Regions from separate parts of the Virgibacillus ainsalahensis genome, predicted to be linked through region 3. Evidence: riboswitches for the same ligand, from Rfam matches in the RefSeq annotation. Region 3 holds a riboswitch; each other region holds the start of a gene.
The links. A riboswitch is a leader RNA that binds a small molecule or an ion and turns the genes downstream of it on or off. The one in region 3 is predicted to bind S-adenosylmethionine.

Region 1 (8,145 bases), 730 kb from region 3:
AATGGGCATGTATTCGCTTTTGATATTCAGCGACAGGCCATTACAACCACGAAACAGATATTAATCGATCATAATCGTACGAATGTGTCGCTAACTCATGATAGTCACGAGAATCTTGCAGAATATTTACCAAAAGATAAAATTAACACAATCGGGGGCGCAATATTCAATCTCGGATATTTACCGAGGAGTGATAAGTCTGTTGTCACTAAGGGCGAATCAACAATCATCGCCATCGACACAATCTTGAGTCACCTTAAAAAAGAAGGTTTGATTGTACTCGTCGTATATTATGGGCATGAGGGCGGTAAACAGGAGAAAGATGCCCTGTTAAAACATGTACTGCATCTCGAACAGAAGAAATATAATGTATTACAGTATGGGTTTATTAACCAAAGAAATGACCCGCCGTTTATATTAGCAATCCAAAAGAAATAATGATTGAAATTTATGGAACGAGGTTTTTTTAAGCCTTTTGTTTCCGGATTTCAATCAACTTATAATATGTTTTCGAGTTCCAATGAAAAAAAATCGAAGTTGGTCCGCTCGCTTTTAACAGCGCTTTTTTCATATCGGTTGCACCTGCCAGTTCTTTCACTTTTGGATCACCCAGATATAAACCAACAAGTCCCATCTGAACCATTTGATGAAACCTCTGGTCAGGTAATGCCTGTACACACTTCTTCGTTTGTTCTATAAAATAGATGAAACGTTCTTTTAACTCTTTCTGATCTGCGTAATAGTTGCAGAAGTTTAAATCCGTCTCCTCCAGATCTTCATACTGATCAATATAGTAATCCAATAATATATGTAACCCCTGCATAAATGGAAAATAGCCTTTATAAAATTTTTCGGCCAGTTTTTCCGTCATCTTTCCACCTAACGCATAAGATACGAGACAATAAATACCAAGTGTCGACCCGCAAGCAGCAGAAAATTCATACCAGCTTAGGTTAGGTGCTTGTTCTTTGTGCTGTTCATGCCACATCGTTAATCGTGGGATTCGCTGATCAACAGTGACATGTTTATGTATTTGTAAATCACTATACAGCCCTTCCAGATTTCGTAAGTATGCTTTCAAGACATTATAGCAATCCAGATTTCTTATTGTCTTGTGGCAAGTCTGGACAAGCTCGGTTAAATATCTTCCATCATTCTGATCTTCTCGTAACTCATAATAATTTTTCAGGTTATTATCTGGTGTCAATGCATCTCTCATCGCTTGATGCAGAAGCTTAAAATCTTTTGGGTCCATCGATGTACTGCGATCACACAAGTTATCCAGGTAGTCACTGATTGTCTGATAAGCTGTTATAAACTGGATTGCTTCCCTCCACTTATCTCCTGCAAGTAATGCATAAACACCACCACCCTGACAATGAAACCGTTTTGCCTCGATACTTGCAAGTGCTTGCGACCGTAATTCCTCATTTGGTATTTGTTCAGCACGGCTTTTCCAGTAGGATAATTCTTTCTCGACCTCAGGAAAAACTTTCCGATATACTGTTAGCATTAAGGTGAATGCCGAAGTTGGTATACTGCTTGTCAATTCAACACCTCCATCTATATTACGAAAGTTTTCATCTTTTTTGTTATACTATACCTATATCATCATACTTTGCAGGAGGAATCAAATATGCATGCTTATAAAAATACAGAACCTTCTATCCATGAATCAGTATTTATCGCAAAAGATGCCCTGGTAATCGGTGACGTATCCATTGGTGAAAAATCAAGCGTGTGGTTTAAAACAATCATCCGAGGGGATGTAGCACCAACCCGCATCGGCAAACGGGTGAATATTCAGGATCTTTCCATGCTTCACCAAAGTCCTGATCGTACATTATTAATTGAAGATGATGTGACAATCGGTCATCAGGTGACCTTACACTCTGCGGTTATACGAAAAAATGCGCTCATAGGGATGGGATCCCTTATACTGGATGGCGCTGAAATCGGGGAGAATGCCTTTGTGGGGGCAGGAAGCCTTGTGCCACCAGGTAAAAAAATCCCAGCAAATACAATGGTCATGGGCAGGCCGGCAAAGGTCGTCCGTGAATTGACGGAAGAAGATTTTGCAGAAATGGAACGGGTAAGAAGTTCTTATGTGGAAAAAGGAGAGTATTATAAAAAAAACACGGATTTATAATACAAAACGGACAATACATGCGGAGTGCTGCATTGTCCGTTTTTATTTTATTTATTTTCAATAAGGGCTTTTAATTCATCCACCTTGTCCGTCTTCTCCCATGGGAGTGAAACATCCGTTCTTCCAAAATGACCATACGCAGCCGTTTTTCTAAAAATTGGTTTTTGGAGATCAAGCATGCGGATAATTCCTGCAGGACGCAAATCAAATAATTTACGAATTGCTCCTACTAATTCTTCCTCGCTTACAATTCCTGTACCAAATGTATTGACCGCAATGGACACCGGTTCTGCAACCCCGATTGCATAGGCAAGCTGCACTTCACATGTTTTTGCCAGTCCTGCCGCGACAATATTTTTAGCCACATAGCGTGCAGCATACGCAGCAGAACGATCCACTTTCGTAGAATCTTTCCCACTGAATGCACCCCCACCGTGACGAGCATAACCACCATAAGTATCAACAATAATTTTACGTCCGGTTAATCCTGCATCGCCTTGAGGACCTCCAATCACAAAACGGCCTGTCGGGTTAATGAAGTATTTTGTAGTACCATCCAACAGCTCATCAGGAACAACTGGTCTAATCACATGTTCAATAATGTCTTTTTCAATTTGTTCTGTTGTCACATCCTGATGATGCTGGGTGGAAATAACAATAGTATCCACTTTGACCGGTTGATCATTCTCATCATATTCCACAGTGACTTGGGTCTTCCCATCTGGACGCAGATAGTCGAGAATCTTTTCCTTACGTACCTCAGATAGCCGTTTCGCTAATTTATGTGCTAAGGAAATAGGAAGCGGCATTAATTCTTCCGTTTCATCACAGGCGAAACCGAACATTAATCCCTGATCCCCTGCTCCGATAGCATCAATTTCCTCATCTGTCATTTTTCCTTGGCGCGCTTCCAATGCTGTATCCACTCCGCCGGCGATATCAGCAGATTGTTCATCGATTGCTGTTAATACAGCACATGTTTGTGCGTCAAAGCCGAATTTCGCACGAGTGTACCCAATTTCTTTAATGGTTTGACGGACAATTGCCGGGATATCCACATATGTATTTGTAGAAATTTCTCCAGAAACCAATACTAGCCCTGTAGTTACAGTTGTTTCACAAGCTACACGTGCAAATGGATCCTTTTTTAAAAGTTCATCCAAAATAGCATCTGATATTTGGTCAGAGATTTTATCCGGATGTCCTTCTGTTACTGATTCTGATGTAAATAAACGACGATTGGCAGCCATATGGCTAAATCCTCCCCTGATAGTTAATTACGGTACTCTATTTCCATTTTTATTTCGATATTATCCAAAGTAATACTTGACTTGTCGTCAATCATTGGCGACAGCCTAGGGTTTCTTATACTTAAAATCCTTATTAAAGTAAAAAAGCCCTTCCTGCAGTCATGAGGAAAGGAGTTCATGGCCTTTCACTCTTATTGTTCAAGGAGATATCCTTGCAACAGGTAAGCACCTTTTCACATGATGTGATGGTTGCTGGGCTTCATCGGGGCTGTCCCTCCACCAACTCTGAATAAGAGAGTATCCGTTCGAAATTCAGCTTACCGAAACACGCGCTCTGTGTCAACTAATTTAACATTATATTAGTGAATACATAAAATTTTATCAATAAATCTTTTTATTAGTATGGACTATTCATTTTAATGTGTTATACTAATAATCAGATTCAACAATTTCATGTCTATCATAAATGAGTATAATTAAATTAAAATTTATTAAAAAGGCAGGTATTCATATGAAAATGGTAGAAAGACCATGTTTAAAGGATATTTATTCCCACCATAATCTGCAAGCTAATTTATCCGTGCCTCAATTAGTTGAGAAGATTCTTTCCCATGATGAAGGGGTACTGACGGCAACGGGTGCAGTTGTTTCCACAACAGGAGCCTATACAGGGCGTTCACCAAAGGATAAATTCATTGTGAGAGATGATGTTTGTAATGAATATATTGATTGGGGTACTGTTAACCAGGAAATTGATGAAGATTCATTTAACAAGCTGTATGAAAAAATGATTACCTATTTAAAAACTAAAGATGAGTTGTATCAATTTAAGGGATTCGCCGGTGCAGATGAAAAATACCGCCTGCCTATTCAAGTCATCAATGAATTTGCATGGCATAATCTATTCTCCCGTCAATTATTTATTACACCGACAGAGGAGGAACTCAAATCCCATCAATCTGAATTCACTGTCATCTCTGCGCCAAATTTTAAAGCGGATCCTGCTGAAGATGGTACAAATTCAGAAACATTTATTATAATTTCCTTCAAAAAGAGGGTTGTGTTAATCGGAGGAACGGAATACGCCGGAGAAATAAAGAAATCCATTTTTTCTATCATGAACTATCTACTTCCCCGGCAGGATATTTTATCCATGCACTGTTCTGCTAATGTCGGTCAAGAAGGTGATGTTGCTTTATTCTTCGGATTATCCGGTACAGGTAAAACAACATTATCCGCTGATCCATACCGCCGGTTGATTGGTGATGATGAACATGGATGGAGTCCAAATGGTGTCTTTAATATTGAGGGTGGATGCTATGCGAAATGCATAAGCCTTTCCCAAGAAAAAGAACCACAGATTTTTAATGCCATCCGGTTTGGCTCTGTCTTGGAGAATGTTGTTCTTGATGAACAAACGAGGATGCCGGATTATGATAACACATCTTTAACGGAAAATACACGAGCAGCATATCCCTTAGAAAATATCGATAATATTCTTTCACCTAGTGTCGCTGGGCACCCAAACACAATCATTTTTCTTACAGCGGATGCGTCAGGAACACTGCCACCAATAAGCAAATTGACAAAAGAACAAGCAATGTATCATTTTCTGAGTGGATATACGAGCAAACTTGCTGGTACTGAACGTGGTATCACAGAGCCTCAGGCAACTTTCTCAGCCTGCTTCGGATCACCGTTTCTGCCATTGGCACCATCCGCTTATGCAGAAATGCTCGGAGAGAAGATTGATCAACATAATTCCAATGTCTTTTTGGTAAACACCGGCTGGACTGGTGGTTCATATGGTGTAGGTAAGCGTATGAAACTATCGTATACACGAGCAATGATTCATTCCGCATTAGAAGGAGAACTAAATTCAGCTGAAACAACGCAAGATGAAATTTTTGGGTTGGAAATACCAACCTATGTCCCAGGTGTCCCTGATGAAGTATTAGTTCCAAAAAACACGTGGAAAGACAAAAATGCTTATGACTCTGCAGCAAAATCATTGGCAATGAAGTTTCATGAGAATTTTAAGAAGTTCTCTAAAGCTAGTAATGAAATAAAGCAGGCAGGACCTGTTTATAAAGCATAACCAATTATATATTCCTCATCCCAAAAGGAATTAATTTATATCGAAGAACGAAGCCGACCTCCCATTGTGGAGGTCGGCTTTTTTTGCAGCTAAGCAAATATAAAAAGTTACCAAAAGCCCACACTGGGCATTCACACATTTTTTTAAATAAGCATAAACTGGGATGACATATCACTATTTAAATGAAAGGGTGGAATGATATGAAAAAAATAAAAGTATTTACTGTATTTTCCTGTCTGATACTCCTTTTTCTTTCTGCATGTAATACCGATAGTAAAACCTCAATCAGTCTAGCTGAAGTGACTCGCTCCCTTTTTTATGCCCCGCAGTATGTAGCACTGGAAAAGGGATTCTTTGAAGAAGAAGGATTGGATGTTGATTTGCAAACAACATGGGGCGGCGACACGACAATGACTGCTTTATTGTCTGACGGTGCTGATATTGCGCTGGTTGGGTCAGAGACTTCCATCTATGTGTATGCACAGGATTCCAAAGACTATGCGATTAATTTTGCACAATTAACTCAAACAGATGGTACATTTCTTGTAGCAAAAGAACCTCAGCCTGACTTCGCATGGGAAAACCTTAGAGATAGCTCTTTTTTAGGGCAGCGTGTAGGTGGTATGCCACAGATGGTTGGTGAATTTGTATTGAAAAAGCATGATATTGACCCACATGGTGATTTAGAATTAAGTCAAAACATTGATTTTGCTAATATTCCGGGAGCCTTTGCATCTGGCGACTATGACTATGTTCAATTATTCGAACCAACAGCAAGCGTTTTTGAAAAAGAAGGAAATGGTCATATTGTTGCCTCTTTTGGTGAAGAATCCGGTACAGTACCTTATACCGTATTTATGACGAAGCAAAGCTATATGGATGAAAATGAAGAGGCCGTGAGCAAGTTCACCAGGGCTATTTATAAAGCGCAGCAATGGGTAAAGGAAAACAACGCCGAGGACATAGCAGAAGCGATACAGCCATATTTCGATGATACAGATTTAGATATGCTCGCCGCTTCCATTGACCGTTATAAAAGTCAGGGATCATTTGCAACAGATCCGATTTTGAATAAAGAAGAATGGCAAAACCTTAAAAATATTATGGAAGAATCCGGAGAACTTCCGGCAGATGTTCCATATGAAGAACTTGTAAATACGGAATTTGCTGAAGAAGTTATCAGCAACTAAGGAGGGATTCATTTGTCATTTCTAACATTAGATAAAGTCTCCCATCATTATTTTTCAAAAAATGGCTACACCAAAGCATTAAATAATATATCACTCTCCATAAAAGAAGGCGAGTTCATTGCACTTCTCGGTCCCAGCGGCTGTGGGAAATCTACAATACTTTCCATCATCGCAGGAATCATGGAACAAACCTCCGGTGATGTACTCCTTGAGCAGAAGCCAATTTCAGAGTCCGAACTGGCGATTGGATATATGTTGCAACAGGATTATTTATTTCCTTGGAAAACAATTATTGATAATGTTTTATTAGGACCTACCATTTCTGACACGAACACAACAGAAACGAAAGAAATTGCATTGGATTTACTACGTGAAGTTGGTTTAGCAGACGTGACTGAATCCTATCCGAGCTCACTGTCCGGTGGGATGCGTCAAAGGGTTGCACTTGTGCGCACATTGGTTAATGACCCGAAAATATTATTGCTGGATGAACCTTTTTCAGCACTTGACTATCAGACAAAACTAAAATTAGAAGATCTTGTATCCCACTTATTAAAATCCTATAAAAAAACAACAATCCTGGTAACCCATGATATTGGAGAAGCCATCGCTATGAGTGATCGAATATTCATGATGGATGCCAATCCGGGGTCTCTTGCAAAGGTTTTTGAAGTTCCAATTGAATTACGTGATGAAAGTCCATTTCTGGTAAGACGTCACGCAAAGTATCAACTACTTTTCGATAAAATTTGGGAAGAGTTGGACAAAAAAGAAATAGTTCCTCACGAGAAGAAGGTGGGATCACAAAGCAATGGAAAAGAAATCTGACCAGCACCTTTTTGAAAACTATAAAAGGAAAATTAAAAAGGAAAAGAAAATTGTTTTCGTATGGCAAATCAGTATTCTCGTTTGTTTTGTTGCTCTATGGGAAATTGCCAGCAGACTTTATTGGATTGACCCATTATTGTTTAGTTCACCATTCAGGGTAATCCAATTGCTGGCTTCTCGAATCTCAGATGGGTCGATGCTGCTACATGTTCAGGTAACGTTATTTGAAACAGTATTAGGGTTCATAATCGGAACAGTTGCAGGGATAATCATCGCATCTTTATTATGGTCCTCCAAACGCTTTTCCAATATAATGGATCCTTATCTCGTTATAATGAATGCAATGCCAAAGGTCGCTCTCGGACCAATCATCATTGTCGCGCTGGGACCGGGATACATTTCCATCATTGCAATGGGAGCAATTATATCTGTTATCATTACAACACTTGTTATCTACTCTGCATTTAACGAAGTCGACCCAAACTATGAAAAAGTTTTAAAAAGTTTTGGTGCAACTAGATGGCAATGCTTTAAAGGAGCAATTTTCCCAGCGACAATGCCGGCAATGATTTCAACATTAAAAGTGAATGTGGGGCTTTCCTGGGTTGGTGTAATCGTTGGGGAGTTCCT
Region 2 (8,145 bases), 750 kb from region 3:
AACTATAACGGTCCTAAGGTAGCGAAATTCCTTGTCGGGTAAGTTCCGACCCGCACGAAAGGTGCAACGACTTGGGCACTGTCTCAACGAGAGACCCGGTGAAATTATACGATGTGTGAAGATGCACATTACCCGCGACAGGACGGAAAGACCCCGTGGAGCTTTACTGTAGCCTGATATTGAATGTTTGTGCAGCTTGTACAGGATAGGTGGGAGCCTGAGAAGCGTGAGCGCTAGCTTACGTGGAGGCACCCGTGGGATACCACCCTGGCTGTATGAACTTTCTAACCCAGGACCGTGAACCGGTTCGGAGACAGTTTCAGGCGGGCAGTTTGACTGGGGCGGTCGCCTCCCAAAAGGTAACGGAGGCGCCCAAAGGTTCCCTCAGAATGGTTGGAAATCATTCGCAGAGTGCAAAGGCAGAAGGGAGCTTGACTGCGAGACCTACAAGTCGAGCAGGGACGAAAGTCGGGCTTAGTGATCCGGTGGTTCCGCATGGAAGGGCCATCGCTCAACGGATAAAAGCTACCCCGGGGATAACAGGCTTATCTCCCCCAAGAGTTCACATCGACGGGGAGGTTTGGCACCTCGATGTCGGCTCATCGCATCCTGGGGCTGTAGTCGGTCCCAAGGGTTGGGCTGTTCGCCCATTAAAGCGGTACGCGAGCTGGGTTCAGAACGTCGTGAGACAGTTCGGTCCCTATCCGTCGTGGGCGTTGGAAGTTTGAGAGGAGCTGTCCTTAGTACGAGAGGACCGGGATGGACACACCGCTGGTGTACCAGTTGTTCCGCCAGGAGCATGGCTGGGTAGCTACGTGTGGCAAGGATAAGTGCTGAAAGCATCTAAGCATGAAGCCCCCCTCAAGATGAGACTTCCCATCACTTCGAGTGAGTAAGATCCCTCAGAGACGATGAGGTTGATAGGTTCGAGGTGGAAGCATGGTGACATGTGCAGCTGACGAATACTAATCGATCGAGGACTTAACTAACTTCTTTACGATGTACGTTGTTTTAACTCTTATTTAGTTTTCAGGGTATAATAAAAAAATTTCATTTGAAAATGCATATAATATATCTTGTCCTTGTTAGAAGGATTATGTAAGGAGATTCGGTTAAAAACGTTCACGTCCTGTGAACAACACCGAACGACCTACATCCTGTAGGCCTGGTAGCAAGAGCGGAGAGGTCACACCTGTTCCCATGCCGAACACAGAAGTTAAGCTCTCCAGCGCCGATGGTAGTTGGGACATTGTCCCTGCAAGAGTAGGACGCCGCCAGGCACACATAAAAAAGCTAAGATACATCTTCGTATCTTAGCTTTTTTTATAATAGAAATAAGGGCTCTCTCATCAATTTCATTTAAAAACATGAAAAATTTCCCTCTCATAATATGCGCCATTTGAACCAGAATATTGGTTGAAGGGGAGGTTTTTATATGACACAGCAATTACGAAATCTTATGACATCAAATGTATTTACCGTAAATGAGTCACAGTCTATTCAGGAAGCAGCAACGGTTATGAGTCAAAATAACATCGGAGCCATTCCAGTTGTTAATAATAATGGGCAAATAACGGGTATCATAACCGATCGTGATATTACACTTCGATCCACAGCGCAGGGTGAGGCTGCACAAACACCAATATCTCAGGTGATGACAGCTCAGCAGGTTGTACAAGGTACACCTGATATGGACATTCATCAGGCAGCACAATTAATGGCAGACCAACAAATTCGTCGATTACCTGTAGTGGAAAATGGGCAAATTGTCGGTATGGTTGCTTTAGGTGATTTGGCTGTAGATAATCAATTTGATAATGAGGCTGAACAGGCGTTATCTGATATTTCCACACCTTCAGCGCCTCAAAAGTAATTTGTATTTGCACTCCCATTCTTGAAAAGTTTGGCTTATTGCTAAGTCTAAACAGTGTTTTTTAACTGCACTTACGCAGTAACAAGATTACTTTACTATCTGCAAAAGGGGTTTCTTCAGGTCATCTGGGGAAACCCCTTTATTTATTGAAGTAAATGTAATTCAACTTCACTTACACCCGTATAAATTGCTTTGTATGTACCTTTCTCACCACGTTTAGCGAGATAAATGTTCCTGATAATATCATCCCTTTTTTATAATTATATTCTGAGAGGCTAATATCTCCGTTAACCACGTAACGGATGGACCAGGGTTTCTGAGCACATTGGAAGAATTACTTCACCAATTTTCCTTCCATTATGTAATAGATCCATTTTAATATTTGATAACTTCTTATAGAATGGTGACGTGATATTTATAAATCCTTTTTAAAAGGCTATGTGTTTCTTTTTTCATTACAGAAATTTTCTGTAAGCGATTATATTCATAAAAAAAGAACCTGTATCTTAAATTTAGTAGCATATAGGTTTCTTTTCACTTATCTTTTGTTGTTGTTATTGCGATATTGTTCCTGTTGTTGCTTCGGTTATTACCTTGAACCTCATTAATGTCATCCAGAAATTCATTAGCAAATTCAACGTTGTCTGCGTTATTTTAATTATTACGGGTTGTTTTTTTCTTCATAGGTAAGCCCTCCTAATGTTTTTTGTAAAGACAAAAGCCTATATGTTTCTGCCACTATTTTATCCCTTTTGGAAAAAATAACACCATTAATCTATTACCAAAAAAATTTGATGGTTTGGATGCGTTTGGTTTTATCGCATTATTATTTCATATTTTCATGAAACAAGTAATATTCTATTGAATTCTAATTATTTGCTAGTTATTTATAGGCTTTGATACGTATTGGGAATAAAACACAGCTAATCACGTTTAATCAAGCTATATCGTATTTAAATCGTTTTGACGAAATCATTCCTTGCCTTTAACATAATAGAGTAGTTAATTTTAAATGTGATTCGGAGGTGAGAGCATTAATAAAAGTGGAATTAGTGAAATGACTCAAACAATCGAAATAAATACAGGTCTTCATTTTCGTAAGCCGGATAAGAATGATGGGGCAGCTGTTTGGGAACTGATTCAACATACAGGCGTTCTGGACCTTAATTCTTCGTACAGTTATATCATGTGGTGTGATATGTTTTCTGATACATCAGTAGTTGCTGTAGAGGATGAGAAAATAATCGGTTTCATTTCCGGGTTTGTTTATCCGGATAAGCCAAATACTTTATTCATCTGGCAGGTAGCTGTACATGAAGCAGGACGGGGAAAAGGGCTAGGAACAAGGATGTTGTTTCAGCTGTTGAATCGCGAATCTTCTAAGGATGTTACCTATGTGGAAGCAACTGTCTCGCCATCGAATACACCATCACAGAATTTGTTCAAAGGTCTTGCTAAAAAGCTGGACACAAATTATGAAGTAGTGGAGTATTATTCATCTGATGATTTTCCTACTGAGGGCCATGAAGATGAACCATTGTTCAAGATTGGACCAATACTGGAAGATAATAAAATATTAAAGGAATGATATGATGACAACGGCAATAATGAACGATACGAAAATGAAAACATTTGAAGAAATAGAATCAGAAGTGAGAAGCTACAGCAGAGGTTGGCCGACTATTTTTGAAAAGGCCAAAGGATATAAGCTGTGGGATACAGATGGTAAGGAATATATTGATTTCTTTGCAGGGGCAGGAACATTGAATTATGGTCATAATAATGATGCCATGCAGGAAAAAATGATTGAATACATTAAAAATGACGGGATTATTCACAGCCTGGATATGGGAACAATCCCAAGAAAAGAATTTCTTGAACGTTTCAAAGAAGTCATTCTTAAACCGCGTGATCTTGATTATAAGATTATGTTTCCAGGGCCAACTGGCACAAACACCGTTGAAAGTGCATTGAAAATTGCCAGAAAAGTAACAGGCCGTGATTCAATAATCAGCTTTACAAATGCCTTCCATGGTATGACAATCGGTTCACTCTCTGTAACGGGTAATTCATTTAAACGACATGGTGCAGGAGTGCCGTTACACCACAGCGTGTCCATGCCATTCGATAAATATGTGGAAGATCAGGATTCCATTGCATACTTGGAGCGTTTTCTGGAAGATAGTGGAAGTGGCGTTGCATTGCCTGCTGCAATCATTTTGGAAACCGTTCAGGGTGAAGGCGGCATTAATGCAGCAAGAATGGAATGGCTGAAAAAAATAGAAAGCATTTGCAAGCGTTGGGACATACTTCTCATCATTGATGATGTACAAGCGGGGAATGGCCGTACCGGAACTTTCTTTAGTTTTGAGCCTGCAGGAATTAACCCGGATGTTGTCTGTCTTTCAAAATCAATTGGCGGTGTTGGCCTGCCAATGGCAATCACATTAATCAAACCGGAGTATGACCAATGGGGTCCTGGAGAACATAACGGGACATTCCGTGGAAACAACCTGGCATTTATTACAGCGACAGAAGCATTAAATAATTGGGAAACAGATGATTTTGGTAAAGCAATTCGGGAAAAAGCAACTTTACTAAGTGATACGATTAAAGTTCTTATTGAAAAATACCCTGAGCTAAATGCAGAAGCACGTGGAAGAGGATTAATGCAGGGAATTGCTATTGGAAAAGATGGCGTTGCTCAAGAAATTTGTGCAGAAGCATTTAAGCGTGGCTTAATTGTGGAAACTTCCGGTCCAAAAGATGAAGTTGTTAAGTTCCTTCCACCATTAATTATCGATAAAGAAGGACTTGAAAAAGGTTTAGGAATTTTAGATGAGAGTATTAAGCGAGCGCTTGCTTAATTATATAGCACCAAATACAACAACAAACGAAATTTAAACAGGAAAAGGGGAATACGTAATGATCGTAAAATATCTTGATGAAATAGAAGGAACTAAAGATGAAACAGCTGATGGAAACTGGAAGAGCCGCCGTTTCATCCTGAATAAAGATGGTGTTGGTTTCAGCATGAACGATACAGTTATTGCTGCTGGCACAGAAAATTATTTCTGGTATAAAAATCATATTGAAGCAGTATATGTTATTGAAGGAGAAGGACAGATTGAAGAAGTGGAAAATGGTAAAATGCATGATTTAAGACCTGGTACACTTTACCTTCTAAACGATCATGATAAACATAAAGTTCATGCTAAAACACAGCTTCGTATGGTTTGTGTGTTTAATCCGCCACTTGTCGGAACAGAAACTCATAATGAAGAAGGATATTATCCTTTATTGACTGAATAAAATAAATGATGTTAAAGAACCAGCCACTTAGTGGCTGGTTCTTTTTCTATTATATAACTCAAATTATTACACAATTAAAATTAATTTTTCTTTTTTTAAAAATAGTTATTGACTTTTTGATTAGCACACTATACAATAACAATTAATCCTATAATCTTACTTGTAATTAAATTTTTCTTATCTAGAGAGGCGGAGGGGAGGTCCCTATTATCCCTTGGCAACAGGTCTCAAATAAGCACTGTGCTAACCCCTGCAGATGATTATTTTTTCTCGAAGATAGGAAGACAGTTGACACTGAAATCAATTCCCTCTCTTCTTATTGGAAAATAGAGGGGGATATTACCACCTGTATATTTATTTCATCTAATAAAATTGAAAGTGAAAACTTCTCATGGAGGGATGAAGTATGAATAATTCTCCGGTCACCTACAGTAATTTTCCCGGTGATCCATTTAAGGATTGGAATCCGGAAGATGATATGAAAGGAGCCACTGATATTCTGGAATGGGCTTATGACTCGTTTGGGGATTCTGTTGTGTATGCCTGCAGTTTTGGGGCGGAAGGAATGGTACTAATTGATTTAATATCAAGAGTGAAAAAGAATGCGAAAATCGTCTTTCTTGATACAGAAATTCACTTCCAGGAAACTTATGATCTTATCGACGAGGTAAAGGAAAAGTATCCAGATCTGCGTATTGAATTAAAGAAACCGGATTTAACGTTGGAAGAGCAAGCTGACCAATATGGATCTGCACTGTGGAAACGACAGCCGGATCAATGTTGTTTTATACGGAAAATAAAGCCGCTTGAAGATGCATTAAAGGATGCACCTGGCTGGATTTCCGGTCTACGAAGAGAGCAGTCCCCAACACGGAGTAAAACTGATTTTGTAAATAAAGATGAACGGTTCAAGTCCATTAAAGTCTGCCCATTAATCCATTGGACCTGGGACGACGTATGGGACTATATAAAAGACAATAACTTACCATACAATGAGTTACACGATCATAATTATCCAAGTATTGGCTGTATACCATGTACTTCCCCTGTAACGGATGCTGGGGATTCCCGGTCCGGGAGATGGGAAGGGTTAAATAAAACGGAGTGCGGTCTTCATACTACCGGGAAATAATCACGCTCTTTTCTATGCAAAGGAGAAGCATGTACGCCCTTAATCCGACTAAACAACTGGAAATACAAAGTTTTGATCAAATATAATGATATAAATGTCGCCCATTAACACATTGGTTTTTGACGAGTTCCATGTTAGAGCGACAATGTTTAATCTGTATAAATAATCTTAAAAGGAAACGGTTTGGATGATTGTAATTCAAATCAAAATTAAAAAATATAGTGGGGTGAATATCTTTGCAGTTACAAGTAACGAATAGTCCTTTTAACCAGGAACAAACAGAGAACTTAAATCGACTTCTACCAACACTATCAGAGGCACAAAGAATTTGGCTGAGCGGATATCTCTCAGTCCCTCAGACGCAAGAAGCTCCGCTAGCGGCAAGTTCTGTTGACATCCCGAATACTTCAACTTCTCTTCAAAGTGATTCTCAGTTGGCTACCCGGGAAGTAACGATACTTTTTGGATCCGAAACCGGTAATGCACAAGCAGTTGCAGAGGATATGGTTCAGAAACTGGAAGAGAAGAATACAAAGGTAACAATTTCTGCACTGGATGACTTCAAACCTAAAAATTTAAAAAAAGTCCAGGATTTGCTGATAGTGACAGCTACGCATGGAGAAGGAGAACCGCCGGATAATGCGTTGTCGTTTTACGAAACGCTTTATGGCAGGAAAGCTCCAAAACTTGATGATGTCAGATTTTCGGTACTTTCTCTAGGGGATCAGTCCTATGAATTTTTCTGCCAGACCGGCAAAGATTTCGATAAACGTTTCGAGGAATTGGGAGGTGAACGCCTTTATCCGCGAGTAGATTGTGATGTGGATTTTGACGAAGATGCTGCTGAATGGATGAATGGAGTTCTAGAGGCATTGCACGAACAGCAGGAAAGTAATCCTTCAGGTGAATCCTTTCTGACAGGAAATTTAGAGAACGGATCGCTTCTGCAAGATCAGCCAGTCTATTCACGTACAAATCCCTTTAAGGCTGAAGTGTTGGAAAATTTGAATTTGAATGATACTGGTTCGAATAAAGAAACTCGTCATCTTGAACTATCCCTGGAAGGTTCCAACTTTGATTATGAACCTGGAGACAGCCTGGGTATCTTTCCTGAAAATGATCCCCAACTGGTAGATCAACTCATTGAGATAATGAATTGGGACCCCGAAGAGTCTGTGTCGATAAATAAGAAGGGGGATGTGCGCTCCCTTCGCAATGCGCTGCTTTCGAACTTTGAAATTACTAATCTTACAAAACCATTGTTGCAAAAAGCTGCTGATCTCTTTCAAAATGACAGTTTACGTAAACTTCTGGAACCGGGGCAGGAGGAGGAACGGAAGGCTTATATCGAAGGTCGGGATTTACTTGATTTGGTAAAGGATTTTGCGTTAAGTGCAGTGAATCCTGGTGAATTCATCCAGATATTAAGAAAGATTCCTGCACGTCTGTATTCGATAACGAGTAGTCATAAGGCAAATCCGGATGAAGTGCATCTTACCATAGGGACGGTTGCTTATCACGCCCATGGTCGGGACAGAACAGGTGTCTGCTCTGGGCAATGTGCATTACGAGTAGAACCCGGTCGGGAGTTGCCAGTTTATATTCATCGCAACCCTAATTTCAAATTTCCTTCTGATGCCAACACTCCAGTAATAATGGTCGGCCCCGGGACGGGTGTAGCACCTTTTAGATCATTTCTCGAAGAACGTGAGGAGACAGGTGTAAGCGGGAAGACCTGGTTGTTCTTTGGCGATCAGTATTTTTCCACAGATTTTCTTTATCAGGTGGAATGGCAGCAATGGCTTAAGGAAGGTATTTTGACAAAGAT
Region 3 (8,145 bases):
TATTTGTTTTGAGGCAACAGTTTTCGGCATTATTTTACCTCCTTTAAAAGCTTTTAAAAGCAGCAGTTATATTTTTACACTATAAATTATTAGAATTATACGACTATATAAATAAAATATACAATATTCGATTCAAAGATACAAGGGGGACATAGGGACAGGTCCATCGTCCCGTTACTGAAGCGATGAATGAAGATGGTATGGAGGATGAAAAGGAGGAAAGGACACTCGCTCTCCATCTAATTCTTCAGGTTTTCCACCCTGGAGATAACCAGACCATGGTAGCGATACAAAACCGAGGAGGCATCCCATTACTGACTACGTTTCTCTCAACACACAAGCCAGGACCTTCCCCACTCAACATGCGGATAGCACATAGATTTTCTCCTCTCTATCGCTTTCTTCATAGAAGGTGGCGGAAGGTTCTTTAGTTTGCGTAAGCTCATAAATTAGGCATCAAAAAGTCCTTTTATTATTGGAACTTTTTGATGCCTATTTTTGTTTGAAGTCAATCTTTATTTTCGGGTAAACTTAGAAAATATCTCATTTACAGAAACTGACTCAAGAGGGTCCTGGTCTACAAGATGAAAAGGGACAAAACTAATGTCCCCCCTTACCTTACTTATTATGGCGATATCTATTATAAGTTTTTATCAATTACATTATCTATCTTTATCATCAGTAAACCTCTACTTATCCATACCATAAAATGCCACCACCATACCTGGTTCAATTTTTAATAGACCAGTAGTAACGGAAAATACAAGCATTCCATGAGCAATACGTTGTTTAAATTGGGTGTCTTTAGCATATTCGATGCGGAAACCAGTCCCCACTGACAGCATCAACCGAATCTTGCATAACTTCGCCTTCATGGAAACCAGCATCGACTGAATCTCGCTTAACTTCGACTTCATAGAAGTGAGCATCCCCCGTATCTCATGTAACTTCGACCTCATACCTGTGAGTATCGCCCGTATCTCGATTAACTTCGCCTTCACGCCAGTGAGCATCAACCGAATCAAATAAATGGGACAATGAACCTGTCCCTGTGTCCCCCGCTACTCCTCAATATAAACATCTTTCAGCTCAAGCAATTGTGTTGGGAGCTGCGAGAGTCCTTTTACTTCATCCCGTACACCGACCAGATATTCCTGGTGATGGATGTAAACCTTTGGCGCAAGTTCGACTAATCTTTCCTGTGCCTGGCTATATAATTCCAATCGTTCATCGGAATCTGCAGTTTGACGTGCGTCCTCCAAATACGTATCCAGCTCCTCATCTGCAATAAAGGTCCGGTTACCTGCAGTACCATGATTGTCGGAATGGAATAATGGGTACAAGCCATTATCAGCATCACCAGTCACGGTGGTCCATCCGAATACAGTCATTTCATGTTCCCCATTGGCCGTCTTATCCAGCATGGCGCCCCATTCAAGCGTCTCGACCTCTACATCAATTCCAATTTCGGCAAGCTGTGCTTGTACATTGGTCGCTGTATCAATACGCTGCCTGTCATCATTCGTCCAAATGGTTGTGGAGAAGCCATCTTCATACCCAGCTTCGGCTAATAACTCCTTTGCTTCTTCTACATTATATTCCAGCCCAGATAAATCTTCATCATAACCAAATATCCCTGGCGCCAGTGGACCTTTCGCTGGAATTCCTACCCCATCGTAAATCCCTTCAATGATTTGTTCTTTATCAATTGCCATCGAAATTGCCTGGCGTACACGTTTATCATCGAATGGCTCTTTTTCTGTATTAAATCCGATATAGGATAAAGAAGAGCTTTCCTGCCGCTGTACAGACACACCATCCGTGCTCTCGATTTGCGCAACATCAGATGGACTCAGCGGATTTGTAATGTGGGAATCGCCTGATCTGAGCTCAGCAATCCGTGTTAAGTCTTCCGGTACCACCTTAAATGTGACGGAATCTAGTAAAGCATTTTCTCCCCAGTAATCTTCATTTCTGACTAATTTAATCGATTGACCGGGTTCCCAGTTTTCAAATGTAAATGGCCCCGTACCTTGTGGGTTTTCATTAATCACACTTCCTGGTTCGTCCCCGTTTTCCATCGCAGCATAATCTGCTTCAATTTGTTCCTTGGAGACCATTTGCCCACCTGGATGTGCAAGATGTGCGGGAAGCGGTGCGAAAGGAAATTCCGTTTCCATTCGTACGGTATACGCATCGACTACCTCCACATTTGTGATCATGTCATACATGAATGCAACTGGAGAGCCAAGTTCCGGATCAAGGATACGATCGATATTTGCTTTTACCACTTCTGCGTCGAAGGCTGATTCGTCGTGGAATGTCACCCCTTCACGAAGTTCAAACTCCCATGTTGTGTCATCGACCTGCTCCCAGCTTGTCGCAAGACCGGGCTGCAGCTCCATATTCTCATCCTGTGTTACCAATGTTTCGAAAATATTGATTAACACATCCGCGGATGGCGTATCATTCGAAGCGGGAGGGTCCAAGGAGACAGCATCGGATTGTGTCGCAATAACTAAATCGCCGCCTTTCTCTCCATCTTCATTTGCCGCTTCCCCTTGTGTTTCGCCACTTCCCCCATTAGAAGAATCTGCATTCTCACCAGGCTCACTCGCACATGCAGTCAGAAAAGCGCCTAGCAGCAATGTAAAAATGAATGCTGAAAATGTTTTTTCAAATGTTTTCATGATAGTCTTTCCCCTTATTGTATGTATTTTTAAAAAGTGAAAATTGTGTTGTCATCCAAATCTAAAATAAATGCCTTTATCAGCTCCTTTGTTGCTTCCACATCCGCCATACTAACAACCTCAACAGGTGAGTGTGCATAACGGGAAGGGATGGATAGAACGCCGGTAGGGATGCCTTGATTAGCTAAAGCGACAGCACCGCCATCCGTACCAATCCCTGGGAAAACCTCTAATTGATAGACGATGTTTGCTTCTTCTGCTGTCTTTTTCAATATATCTTTCATTGTTTTCTGAACAATTAAGCTAAAGTCCATGACCTTAATCCCTGTTCCAGCACCTAACTGTAAGCTCTGGTCCATCGTTTCCTCAGGGGTATCACTCACTGCCGTCGTATCGATAGCAATGGCAGCATCTACGTCTTCCAATCGTTTCATTGCTGTCTCTGCCCCTCTTAATCCTACTTCTTCTTGGACCGTAAATAAGAAAACAAGTTCTCCTGCAAATTCCTGATCCTGAATTTCATTTAACACCGTAAGAAGAATCGAACAGCCTGCACGATCATCAAGCGCTTTTCCCACCATCATTTGATTGTCCTCATTACCAATCAGCTTGCTCTTTGTAGCCCATGTAATAGGTGTCCCAATCTCAATCCCCAACTCAATGGCTTCTTGTTTTGAGCGAACACCAATATCAATGTAAAGCTGAGAATGGGGGCGAACCTTGTTAGGGTCGTCAAATTTCACATAATGAGCAGAAAGCGTCCCGATAACCCCATCTATTTCTTTGTTGGCGCCAAGAACTTTTACCTGCTGTGCAAGCAAAATGCGATCATCGTGCCCGCCAAGTTTCTCGAAACGAAGCAACCCATTAGCTTCTATCTTTTTTACAATAAATCCAATTTCATCCATATGCGCTGTCAGTAAGGTCACAGGCCCAGGCTTTGTCCCTTTTTTTCTTGCAATGACATTTCCTATTGCATCTACCTGAACATGATTCGCCTTTCCTTTCACATAATCCTCGATGAAATAAGTTACATTTTGTTCATAACCACACGGTCCATTTAATTGACTTAACTGTTTTAATAACTCATCCATTCAAAAAACTCCTTGTTCGTATGTAGTGCTTCCCACTGGAATGTCGCCCCTTTAGCTGAATTAATCGGTCACTCCTCCCGTTAAAAATAAGAAAAACGCCTTTCTGTAAGAGAACAGAAAGACGTACATATACATTCACAGTAGCCTTCATGTTCTCTCATCTGTCAAAGCATGTACTTTGCAGGAATTGGCACCTTTCAAACGAAAATGTTCGAAGGTTGCCGCGGATTCACAGGGCCGGCCCCTCCACCGCTCACGATAAGAGAAAAAGTATTATTAATATTATAGAGAATACACGCTTTCCTAAATATTGTCAAATCTTGCTGGGACGCAGGGACAGGTTCATTGTCCCATTTTTCATTCGTTGGTCTAGAGTGAAAGAAGATTACATCTTATTATTTTTTCATACGCGCGAGTATGACCTTGAAAAAAATGAATGAAAAGAGAATCTATCGAGAAATAAGTATGAGCAATCAAGAAATCCATATTTTAGAAAACTTGGATTTTCGCCAAGCCTTTATGGCGTAAACATTAGCCCGCACTTATGCAGTAAGGAAGTTTTATACTCTTAACTACCAAAAAAGGCCCACCCTGGGACGAGGGACCTGTCCCCGCGTCCCCCTAGACTCTTAATGAGCCGCGGAATCCTCTGGCGCCATAGTAAGAGGAGGCACCGTTGTGATACACGAAGACGTGTCCGTAGCGATAATCACAAAAAAGGGCTCCACCGAGTTCTCTAATATCAGAAGGGGTCTGCACCCAACTCGACGTTTTCATATCGAAATTTCCAAGTTTCTGCAAGGCTCGATATTGTTCTTCCGTTAAAAGTTCAATGCCCATGGCAGTTGCCATATCAATCGCGGTATTTTCTGGTTTATGTTTTTTCCTTGCTTCCAGCCCTTCACGGTCGTAACAAACACTTCTGCGGCCTTTAGGACTTTCCGCTGAACAATCATAAAAAACGTATTCATCCTCACTTTTATCATGACCAATAACATCCGGTTCACCGTCAGTTCTTTCCATTTCATTGAGCGACCACAGTTTTTCAGTATTCGCATCCAGCTTTGCTTCGACTTTAGCCCAATCAAGGTCTTTATGGCGGTTCATGTTTTCCTCAAAACGGGCTTTCAATGTGCTGAGTAATTCTTCACGTTGTTCTGGTGACAATTCCTTTTTATTGCTCTCTGTCACGTTCGTTTTCCCCCTTATTGTTTTTATTCATAATGGTTTAAGTATATATAAATACTTGTTTTATAACAAATCGTTTCAATAATTGTGTGCCTTCAGCTTACAGTAAAAATTATATGATTAAATAAATTCATTCCTCCAATGGTATCATTTATCGTATACCACCACATTTTATTTTAACCATAAAAAGCCCCTTTGCACAAAACACATCCAAAGGGGTAAAGCTTCGCATCTTTTTAAAAATGGTACGACTTTATTTTAAACTTACAACACATGTTGGTTTTGAATAAGTTTAATTTAAAACACCTTACAAACCCGTGTTTTACGGCCAATTAAAAGCATTCGTTTTGAAAAAAATTGATTAAAGTGAATGCTTATCTTACATCTGTAAGTATCGGTGCTTTTTTCCATAATACGAAATTAATTGGAATCAAATGCTTCCTTATAGAATTCCCTTAACTCAGCTGCGTTATCTTTCCATTCAACTGGATGCCCGTTGACTATCTGGCCAAGTGCATCCAGACATCTGTGCCATCCAGCAGCAACATACATTACCATTTCCTTGTCGTCGAAAGTATGGGTGAAGACCATTTGGCTTCCTTCATCATCTTCTAGTAGTGAAATTTGTAGCAAATCATCAATTTCACGAAACGCAAAGGTATGGGGGCTTTTAAATTCAGTTATGATGCCTTCATATGTCGACCCTTCACAGTCATCGAAAGCAATCTTACCACCAGATTTGAGATCCATCTCACCTGTCGCGAAAGGATACCATTGAGAAAAGTAACTGGGATTCGTAATGACCCGAAAAACATCTTCTGGACGATAAGGGAAAAAGCGTTCAAATCTTAAAGCATAACGACCATTTGACTCATGTAGTGTTCCATATTCATTCATATTTCATCCTCCTTATCTCCTTATTTTATATTCTTGAAGTCTTGCTATTCACCATTTATTCTGGTTGCCCAAACAAATTATAATTGCAAAAGCAGAAAGATGATATATTCTGAATGTAAATAGAGTTCATTACCCTCGGGATTTTCCCTTCCAGTGAAAAAAATTCTGAGCTTAAGCAAAATTCCAGCCTCAAGTGGGGACAGGCGACCCAATCATCCCCCCTGGGACAAGGTACCTGTCCCCTTGTCCCACTTATAAATCTTCCTTTATAAAAAAGAGAACATCGCCATGGACTACTTTGTCACCAACATTCACCGTTAGTGTCTCGACTATTCCGCTTACCCCAGCCAGAATTTGCTTTACATTTCCCCGTTCTACTCGAATCATTACTAACAATTGCTGTTCACGAACTCTTTCTCCTGCTTCGACCATGATACGTTCCACACTTCCTTTAACAGGGCTTGTAATAATTTGTCCGTAACCCCAGCGTCTTGGGAATACTTCATATTTCATCTTAGATTCATCCCCTTTATTAATAAATTAAATTCCCATAAGTAAGAATATTTTATCATTTGTCTGTTTATCCATAAATCTTTCATCCAGTTTCGAACAGTTTATAACTTTTTTGTCTTGTACCATGCAGATCTAAAAATTCTTCATGTAGATAAAGACAGGTAAATTTCAAGATACATGTAAATCATCCATTCTTAACTAAATCGCTATTAAAATATGATCTCACCCGTGAGTCTGAAATACCTGGTCATTTTTTGAATTAAAGCAAACGCTGTTCAGAATGCTTCATATGGCATTCCCTGTGCTAGCGTATTGGTCTAACCTTTTAACATGTTCCTACATTCTGATTCAAAGTTGTGAACGTTCTCGGTTAAATTAACTTTTTAAACCATTTTGTAATGCTGGATGTTTTTCGTTCAATACAATCGTTCTACCCTAACATTCGGAGGGCCATTGCAGTTGTACCTTTGTCAACAATTACCTTCCAATTTCTTATTTACTGTATATTTGCAATTATAAGTCTTTTTATCAATCGAAACAATATATAATTTAGATTAAATTATTCTATTTTTGATATGATTATCCATTATAGGACGAAAATAAGCCGTATCATAAACGATACGGCTCCTAACTTTATTTCTATTTCTTTTAAACAAACGATATTCCAGAGACCCTTTTCTTTTATCGGCTTTGTTTTTTAACACTCGTCACTTTCCATCCCTCTTGATCAACCCACTGAAGATTTACTACATACATCCAGCCTTGTTCACCTTCAGGACTAACTTTTCCGACTGATTTTTGCGGACCTCCACCATTTCCCAGATGCCAGAGAATCATGCTATCATCCAGGCCTGTCGCCATTTGAATAGCTTTTACTTTTTCATTCCAGTCTACTGAACCTTCTACATAACTGGAAGTATGCGATCCCGTCTGAGAAGTGCCAATGGGTTCACCAATTTCGTCTGAATTAGCTTCATTCTCTTCCTGCTGAGATTCATTTTCTTCTTGCCCCTTTTGATCGTCACTCTCGTTCTCATTCTGCTGGGAGTCACGGTCTTCTTGATCCTCGCGTTTTTCTTGCTCTTGCTGATTTTCACGCGATTCTTCAGCTTGCTGATCCTCACGCTCATCTTGTTGGGCTTCGCGCTCATCCTGATCAGCGCTTACCGTTTCAGACTTTTGATCAGCATCTTCATCCTCAGTGATTTCAATGTTACTATCCGGATCATTTGATTCACCTTCATCAGTGGCGCTGTCCTGATTTTCCGTTGCGGCATTGCTACCACTAAATATCATGCTGCCTCCAACAATTAATATGAGAGCCATAACAATACCGATAAGGGAATTAAGAACAATATTTTGTTTTTTTCTCTTCTTGCGCATGGTAGATCGAAATTTCATATGAATCTCCTTTCTAAAACCCTCAAAGACTTTCAAGTTACGGGTACGCTTATTAAAAATACATCGAGGACCTATAACTGTCCATCCCCAAATAACATATATTTCAAACTCTACCGCGCAACTTAGAAAACTTAGCTTATCGCCACGCCTGACAATAAGCGTCCGTCTTCATTTATGTTGATCGAAAGGTTTTATACTTTACGCTCTTATTTGCCGAGATAGAATCTCATACCTCTAAATGATTTAAGTTACGAATATAGCATACCTCATTTTTGGAAACAACTTAAGCTATACCTTCCCTTGTTAAATACATTTAATAAACTGGTAATATTTTTAAAACAATCGGGGGACGAGGGGACAGG
Region 4 (8,145 bases), 750 kb from region 3:
AGCATCATTTAGGCTTTATTTTTCAGGAATATAATCTTTTGGATACATTGACGGTTAAAGAAAATATTCTTTTACCATTATCCATTAAGAAAGTATCCAAAAAAGAGGCAGACCGCACCTTTCAGTCCATTGCCACAGAACTTGGTATTAACGATATAAAGGATAAGTATCCGAATGAAATATCCGGCGGGCAAAAACAGCGCACATCTGCAGCACGGGCATTTATTCATGACCCTAGTATTATTTTTGCTGATGAGCCGACCGGTGCACTGGATTCTAAATCCGCTTCTGATTTATTAAACAAGCTTCGGGACTTAAATCAGAAACGGCAGGCAACCATTGTGATGGTTACACATGACCCCGCTGCGGCAAGCTATTCCTCACGGGTCATCTTTATCAAGGATGGGCAGATGTATTCACAGCTGAATAAGGGGGAAGAATCCCGACAAACCTTCTTCAAAGACATCATCAAAACACAAGGTGTACTGGGAGGGGTACAGGATGAGCATTAATCATCTTATTTACCGCAGCCTGAAGAAGAATATCCGGAATTATTACCTGTATGTGTTTGCCCTGATCTTTAGTGTCGCCCTTTATTTTGCCTTTGTTACCCTGCAGTATGATCCATCCATGGACGAAGCGAAAGGGTCTATCAAAGGAGCTGCAGCCATTCGAACAGGGTCTGTTTTACTTGTTGCCATTGTTGCCGTGTTTCTTTTCTATGCAAATAACATCTTTATTAAACGCCGCAGTAAGGAAATTGGCTTATTTCAATTAATCGGGATGACTAAGGGAAAGATTTTTCAAATTATCGCTGCGGAAAACGCCATCCTGTATTTCGGGTCCCTCATCATCGGGATCTTTCTCGGATTTTCCGTGTCAAGATTGACCATTATGGTACTATTTAGAATCACGGGTGTAGAAGCCATCGCCGCTTTACGTTTTTCATCCGAAGCGCTGATTCAGACCCTGATTGTTTTTGCAGTCATTTATCTTTTCATTATGATAATGAATTTTATATTTATAAAAAAACAGAGTATATTATCCTTATTCAAAGCCGTTTCTACAACAGAAATAAAAGTGAAGAAAATGTCCCTGTTTGAGATGATTATTGGCATTTTTGGCATTGGGCTAATTGCTTTAGGCTATTTTGTTTCCACCAAATTATTCAGTGGTGACTTTACCGGAATGATAAAATTATACCTCGCGATGCTTGGGATATTAGGCTCTGTCATCATTGGAACCTATCTATTCTATAAGGGATCAGTCAGCTTCATCTTTCATTTAATCCGCAAAAAGAAAGATGGCTATTTGAATCTTAACGATGTGCTGTCACTCTCATCCCTTATGTTTCGAATGAAGTCCAATGCGATGTTACTAACCATAATTACAACCGTATCGGCACTTGCAATTGGATTGTTATCTTTAAGCTATATCACCTATTACTCGACAGAAAAAACCGCTGAACAATCTGTGCCCAATCACTTTTCAATGATTAACACAGATGATGCTGAAGCATTTACAAATGCTCTAGCGGACAATCAAATCCCATACAATGAAACCCGTATTGATGTGATCCAGGTGGAAGCAGACGTATCACAAATACTGGAGAAGAAAATGGAAAATGTACAATTCGATCCTAGTATCATGGATCTTGCTGTTGTGAGTGATGAAGATGTGGAAGGTTTTGACGTAGCCTCTAACGACATCCTTTTCGCCGGCTACAACCAGGCAATGCAACAGATGATGTCCTTTAAAGAAGACGGCCAAATTGAATTAAAAGGAAATAATGAAACCATCGAACAAAATTATTTGGGATTGGATGATGCTTCCATTCTCCATAGCTATTTCACATATGGTCTTCCGGTCGCTATTGTAGACGAATCAACCTACGAAAAACTAAGACAGGATATAGATCCATCTATCCAGAGAGAATCCACGGTGTATATCGGGATTGATATGGATAAACATACAGATATGAAAGAAGCGAATGAGATTTTTCAGGGATTTGATTTTGAATATGGCAATAGTTCACGGCTTGAAGCAAGCAACTCCCAAAAGATGAATATGGGTCTGTACATGTTTATTGTTGGATTCCTAGGCCTTGCTTTCCTCATTACATCCGGTTGTATTCTTTACTTCAAACAAATGGACGAAAGTGAGAATGAGCGGTCAAATTATACGATTTTAAGAAAGCTTGGTTTCACACGTGGTGACCTGTTACGTGGTATTCAAGCCAAGCAGTTATTCAACTTCGGGATCCCCTTAATAATTGGATTATCTCATAGTTACTTTGCTGTAAAATCCGGGTGGTTCCTGTTCGGGACAGAACTATGGACACCGATGATTCTTGTGATGCTCGTGTACACCGCATTGTATTCCATTTTCGGGATACTCTCTGTACTCTATTATAAGCGGGTTATCAAAGAAGCACTTTAATAGTGAAAAAACAAAGCTCCAGCTGCTCAGAAAGCACTGGAGCTTTTTGATTCTGGTTTTGAATGGTATCTCTACCGGACTTTTAAGAAACCAACATGGAGGCGTATAGCATGCCGCCACCATTGTATGAAAACAGCTAATTTAACCAGAAAGCTGTTTTCTAAAAAACTTGGGACTGCGATTACGCTTCCCACCGAAAAGATTTGGGACTGCGGTTACTTGCCCCACCGAAAGGATTCGTTGTTTTTTGACACAAAAGATATAATGTGCGCCGTTACATACCGCTACGGAAATACACTTCGCGCACCTTAGGGCTCGCGCTGAGCCTCCTCGCTCGCAAAAAACGCTCACTGCGGGGTCTCATCGTCTTCACTTTCCCGCTGGAGTCTTCGTGTATTTCCTCCGCTGGTAAGATGCTTTGCAACTTATAGTATTTATTCATTGCTTGATTTAAGTCACTTAATAGTTATGCACTTTTATGATGGTTGATTGGAGCGGAGGACCGTTGGAAAAGCAACAGTTGAGGATCCCGCAGAGTGAATTAAAGAACATAGCAGGTACGTGTCGCCCCCCCCTCGAGGTCCGCGAAGTGTATCAGGCTGCGGTTTAAGCAACAACAATCTTCATAAAAATCTTTGCCTAAATAACGAGAATTGTCAGTATTATGTATCATTATTAAGATGGACGCAGTATTGAGTAGATATAGCCATTTATTTAGTTTATTCGCCAAAAAAAGCGCCATATCGGCATTTGTATATTTTTGCTCTTATTGATATATTAAAAAAGTTGCGCTTTCATGTGAAAAACTATACAAGATAAGGAGTTGATATTCATGGCATCTAATCAGACTACAGGTCACACAAACAATGAAGCGTCAGGGGATGACTATTCACTCGACAGGGTGCCGCGTGACAAGAGAAATATGGGATGGCTAAGTATTACCAATATTACGTTCGGAATTGCAACGGCAATTTTCTACTTCCAAATGGGTAGTGTAATGGCACTACAGTTTGGTGCAATTAACGCAATTATATCAGCTATATACGCAATTGTTGTTGCCGGCATATTGGGAACATTTATTGCATATCTATCTGCAAAATCGGGGATGAACGTAAACTTACTATCCCGTGGTGGCGGATTTGGCTATATTGGAGCGTCTCTAACCTCATTTATCTATGCCACGAATTTTATTATGTATTGTGCGCTGGAAGGCATGATATTAGTCACTGCCGTCCACGAATTCTTCCCAGTTATCCCACAATGGGCGTTAATTATTTTCTTTGGATCACTCGTCATTCCGTTAAACTGGTTTGGGATCAAGCAATTGGATAAACTGCAAAAATGGTCGCTGCCTTTGTTCGGCGTTTTTTTAATTGCAGCAATCGTAATGGCCTCAATGACACCTTCCCTCTATGAAGGTAGCTTCTGGACCTATATGCCAGAAGGGGTTCAAGTAGGTGGTACAGCGCTATTGCTTTGTATCGGGATGCAGCACGGGATCATGGGACTGACACCGTTGCTCGCTTCTGATTATGCCCGTTTTCTTAAACCGAAAGATACGAAATTTGGCATCTTTGCCATTGGCTTTATTCCGCAAATCTTCTGTTTTGGTGTGATGGGAGGTCTTGGTATCTGGTTTGGTGTTCGCCTGGGAGAACCGAATCCTGGTGTATACATCGTACTACTGCTAGGTATCTGGGGTGTTTTATTTACAATGATCACACAGGTAAGAATCAATATTACCAACATCTACAGTGGTTCTCTTTCCCTGTCTTCCTTTTTTGAAAACATCTTTAAATTTACACCGGGCAGACGTTTCTGGGTAGTTATTACAGGTATCTCTGCGATTGTCTTAATGCTTGGTGGCATCGTGAATCATCTGGAAATGGCAATGACATTCCAAGGGGTCTTTTTGATGACATGGGCTGCTATTCTAGTAACAGATGCGGTCATCGTCAAGCGAATTCTTAAGATTGGCCCAGGCTATTATGAAGCCAAACAGGAAAACCTGCATAAGTGGAACCCTGTTGGTGTTGCATCATTATTGATAGCCAGTGGTTTAGGAACAATTGCTGCATTAGGCTATATGGGTACGTTCCTGCAAAGTACTGCCGCATTCTTTGCAGCAATACTTGCAGCGATTCTTACCGTAGTCCTTGCAATTACAACAAAAGGTAAATTCTATATCATAAAAGAAAACCCTGATGTTCACAAACAAGATTATATCGCATAAAAATAAACCCTCTACTCGTGTGAGTAGAGGGTTTTGTTTTTATTATTTTTGATTCTGATCATATTTTACTGCTAAATCGAAATGGTGTTGTTCATGGATTGCTACTAAGTGAATGCTTTGAATGACGTTTGGGTAGTGGGCAATCGGGTCGGGATAGCGAATTTGGCCGGCCACACGTTCATCGATAGCAGCAACTTTTTCCTTCAATTTGGCTGTTTCGGTGTTGAGCAGCTGCCAAACCTCTGTGAAGTGGTATTTCTGACTCAGATTATTTGGCGGTATTAACAGAAAAGGCGCTTTCATTGGTCGTTTCTTCGTTTGCTTGTATTCCTCATAAATATTATGACTCTTTGTTTGATACGGACGTTTCTTGCGTAGATGTGCATAAGGCTGCATCACTGGAAGATAAAAAATGGAAACCCTTCGCACTAACCTTACCATAAGCACGAGATGATAGACTGTCTCGCCAATCGACCATTTATCCGTTAGTGGACGTTCCCATGCGTCCTCCACCTTTTCATCTATGTACCGAAAAAAATCATTACGTTGGTCTTCTACCAGCTGAAAATAAAATTGCATCTGCTCACTTTTCAAGGGATATTCACCTTCTAAACCTATAATGGATATTTCGTTCTCCTTGTGAAATCTGTTTATCTACGACTTACAATTCAATGCCTTATTCCGCAATTACCTGCCCCGTTCATGAAAATATTTATTGCACAAATTCAATCGTTTTAGCTGTTCTCTCAGCAGTTGCTTTCCCCATTATTTGCTCTACAAGGTAGAGTGCCATATTAATTCCTGAAGAGACCCCGCCGGAAGAAATGAAGTTACCATCATGCACAACTTTACTATCGGATAAAACGCGAATATGAGGATACTTTTCTTGTACAATTTTCAACGCTGAGTGGTGGGTAGTAGCTTTCTTTCCATCTAATAATCCAGTTTCACCTAATATGTACGCTCCGGTGCAGACGGAACAGATATATTCAATCGTTTTATGTTTCATCATCCAATCTTTTATCTTTCCCTTTGATTTAAAACTCCTGCATTGCTACTCCTCCTATGTATATAACTATTTCTACGCTATTGACCACATTCCTGCTTATTTAACAACTCTGCTATTACACTGAAATAAATTTCATGCAAAAATCGCTTGACTATTCTACTAATTCTGATAAGATTAATGACAATTACATAAATAGCTACTTCTTATCCAGAGAGAGGGAGGGACTGACCCGATGAGCTCTCGGCAACCGGTCTTAGAAGGGATTTTCCCCTTTTAAAACACGGTGCCAATTTCAGAGGAATGAATGCATTCCGAAGATGGGAAGGGGACGTGATGTCTAAGATTACCGCCCTTCCCCTTCATGGAGAAGGGCTTTTGTGTAAATAATAATAAAGGAGCGGATTATAAATGGCTGTACAAACAGTTAAGGCAAATGCAACACTCAAAGAAAATGTATTGGTGGAGACAGAAGCAAGGGGCCACAAACTGACCATTGATGAGCCGGCAAATCTTGGTGGAACCGACAAAGGCATGAATCCAGTGGAGGTGCTACTTTCCGGACTCGGCGCATGCCAGTCCATTGTCGCCCGTACCTATGCGGAAAAATTCGATATCAATCTGAACGCATTTTCCGTGGAGCTGGAAGGTGACATAGATCTTGACGGATTCCTTGGCAAAAGTGATGTCCGCCCGGGCTTTTCCACCATCCGCTATACCTACCACATCGAGACAGATGCACCCGAGGAGAAAGTGAATGAGTTTGTTGCATTCATCGAAAAACACTGCCCTGTCGGTGATACCATCGCCAACACAGTAGAAGTTGTATCTGGAGGGGTAGTGATCGAGAATCCGGTTGGGCAAAAATAAACAAAGAGCGCGCCGATTCATGAAAAGCAGATGATCTCAATCTATTGAATAAAACAGAATGCATCTTTCTTTATTATGTAACCACGAATAGTGTTATAATTAACTCACAAAGGAGGATGATTTCTATGTTGTCAAATAAGTTACAAGAAGCATTAATTAACCAAATGAACAACGAGTTTGCAGCATCCCATGAGTACATGGCGATGGCATCCTACTGTGAAACGAACAGCTATGATGGTTTTGCTAATTTCTTTATCCAGCAGGCGAAGGAAGAGCGTTACCACGGCATGAAAATTTACAATTACTTGAACGATCGTGGGATTCATGCGAAGTTTAAAGCACTTCCTGCACCGAAAAATGATTATGGTTCCGTTCTGGATACGTTCAAAAAAGGCCGAGAACAGGAAAGAGAAGTAACAAAATCATTCTATGAAATATCAGATATTGCAATGGATGAGAAGGAACATATGACATTATCCTTTGTCAGATGGTTCCTGGATGAACAGGTTGAAGAAGAGTCCATGTTTGAAACGCATATTGACTATATGGAGCGTATCAAAGATGATAATAATGCACTGTTTATCTATGAACAGCAGCTTGCCAAGCGGGAGTTTGACGAAGAAGATTAATTGGATAGATCAATAGAAAACTGCACTCCAAATCCGGGTGCAGTTTTCTATTGATCTGTAAAAATACCTATGGTTATTGATTCAATTAACATTCTCCAGGAATCGGGACTCATCGGGGGGATGAACGACTGAACGAAGAAGAAAAGCTGTCATTCGGTCACTCATCATGGGGATGAACGACTGAACGAAGAAGAAGAGCTGTCATTCGGGCACTCATCAGGGGGATGAACGACAGAACGAAGATGAAAAGCTGTCATTCGGGCACTCATCAGGGGGATGAACGACTGAACGAAGAAGAAAAGCTGTCATTCGGGCACTTATCAAGAGGATGAACAACCGAACGAAGAAAAAGAACCGACATTCGGGCACTTATCATGGGGATGAACGACTGAACGAAGATGAAAAGCTGTCATTCGGGCACTCATCAAGAGGATGAACAACCGAACGAAGAAAAAGAACCGACATTCGGGCACTCATCAAGGGGATGAACGACTGAACGAAGATGAAAAGCTGTCATTCGGGCACTCATCATGGGGATGAACGACTGAACGAAGAAAAAGAGCTGTCATTCGGTCACTCATCATGGGGATGAACGACAGAACGAAGAAGAAGAGCTGGCATTCGGGCACTCATCAAGGGGATGAACGACTGAACGAAGAAAAAGAGCTGTCATTCGGTCACTCATCATGGGGATGAACGACTGAACGAAGATGAAAAGCTGTCATTCGGGCACTCATCAAGAGGATGAACAACCGAACGAAGAGAAAGGGCCGTCATTCGGGCACTCATCATGGGGATGAACGACTGAACGAAGAGGAAGAACCGGCTTTCGGGCACTTATCAGGGGGATGAACGACTGAACGAAGAAGAAAAGCTGTCATTCGGGCACTCATCAGGGGGATGAACGACTGAACGAGGAGAAAGAGCCGGCTTTCGGGCACTTATCAGGTGAATGAACGACCGAACGA

Region 1: it holds a riboswitch for S-adenosylmethionine, as region 3 does, so the genes downstream of both, metK (methionine adenosyltransferase) here and ACZ427_RS02450 (M42 family metallopeptidase) in region 3, are expected to answer to the same signal.
Region 2: it holds a riboswitch for S-adenosylmethionine, as region 3 does, so the genes downstream of both, ACZ427_RS05990 (phosphoadenylyl-sulfate reductase) here and ACZ427_RS02450 (M42 family metallopeptidase) in region 3, are expected to answer to the same signal.
Region 4: it holds a riboswitch for S-adenosylmethionine, as region 3 does, so the genes downstream of both, ACZ427_RS18070 (OsmC family protein) here and ACZ427_RS02450 (M42 family metallopeptidase) in region 3, are expected to answer to the same signal.

What each region holds. Positions count from the first base shown of each region.
Region 1 covers NZ_AP043943.1:1,251,749-1,259,893, reverse strand. The annotation lists gene mnmM (tRNA 5-(aminomethyl)-2-thiouridylate-methyltransferase MnmM) at 1-438, shown strand, start outside; gene ACZ427_RS05915 (tetraprenyl-beta-curcumene synthase family protein) at 467-1,549, opposite strand; gene ACZ427_RS05910 (gamma carbonic anhydrase) at 1,637-2,149, shown strand; gene metK (methionine adenosyltransferase) at 2,197-3,399, opposite strand; SAM riboswitch class I at 3,588-3,695, opposite strand; gene pckA (phosphoenolpyruvate carboxykinase (ATP)) at 3,911-5,497, shown strand; gene ACZ427_RS05895 (ABC transporter substrate-binding protein) at 5,698-6,687, shown strand; gene ACZ427_RS05890 (ABC transporter ATP-binding protein) at 6,700-7,515, shown strand; gene ACZ427_RS05885 (ABC transporter permease) at 7,499-8,145, shown strand, end outside.
Region 2 covers NZ_AP043943.1:1,270,494-1,278,638, forward strand. The annotation lists rRNA gene ACZ427_RS05960 (23S ribosomal RNA) at 1-989, shown strand, start outside; rRNA gene rrf (5S ribosomal RNA) at 1,165-1,280, shown strand; gene ACZ427_RS05970 (CBS domain-containing protein) at 1,436-1,873, shown strand; gene ectA (diaminobutyrate acetyltransferase) at 2,931-3,461, shown strand; gene ectB (diaminobutyrate--2-oxoglutarate transaminase) at 3,466-4,740, shown strand; gene ACZ427_RS05985 (ectoine synthase) at 4,799-5,185, shown strand; SAM riboswitch class I at 5,360-5,468, shown strand; gene ACZ427_RS05990 (phosphoadenylyl-sulfate reductase) at 5,592-6,317, shown strand; gene ACZ427_RS05995 (assimilatory sulfite reductase (NADPH) flavoprotein subunit) at 6,554-8,145, shown strand, end outside.
Region 3 covers NZ_AP043943.1:525,346-533,490, reverse strand. The annotation lists gene ACZ427_RS02465 (sigma-54-dependent Fis family transcriptional regulator) at 1-30, opposite strand, end outside; gene ACZ427_RS02460 (hypothetical protein) at 690-1,025, opposite strand; gene ACZ427_RS02455 (glutathione ABC transporter substrate-binding protein) at 1,062-2,690, opposite strand; gene ACZ427_RS02450 (M42 family metallopeptidase) at 2,720-3,784, opposite strand; SAM riboswitch class I at 3,939-4,049, opposite strand; gene ACZ427_RS02445 (DUF4256 domain-containing protein) at 4,406-4,975, opposite strand; gene ACZ427_RS02440 (SRPBCC family protein) at 5,393-5,869, opposite strand; gene ACZ427_RS02435 (biotin/lipoyl-containing protein) at 6,122-6,382, opposite strand; gene ACZ427_RS02430 (YrrS family protein) at 7,064-7,783, opposite strand.
Region 4 covers NZ_AP043943.1:3,636,569-3,644,713, reverse strand. The annotation lists gene ACZ427_RS18095 (ABC transporter ATP-binding protein) at 1-512, shown strand, start outside; gene ACZ427_RS18090 (ABC transporter permease) at 502-2,439, shown strand; gene ACZ427_RS18085 (purine-cytosine permease family protein) at 3,272-4,672, shown strand; gene ACZ427_RS18080 (DinB family protein) at 4,715-5,251, opposite strand; gene ACZ427_RS18075 (DJ-1/PfpI family protein) at 5,385-5,684, opposite strand; SAM riboswitch class I at 5,882-6,005, shown strand; gene ACZ427_RS18070 (OsmC family protein) at 6,090-6,548, shown strand; gene ACZ427_RS18065 (ferritin) at 6,674-7,177, shown strand.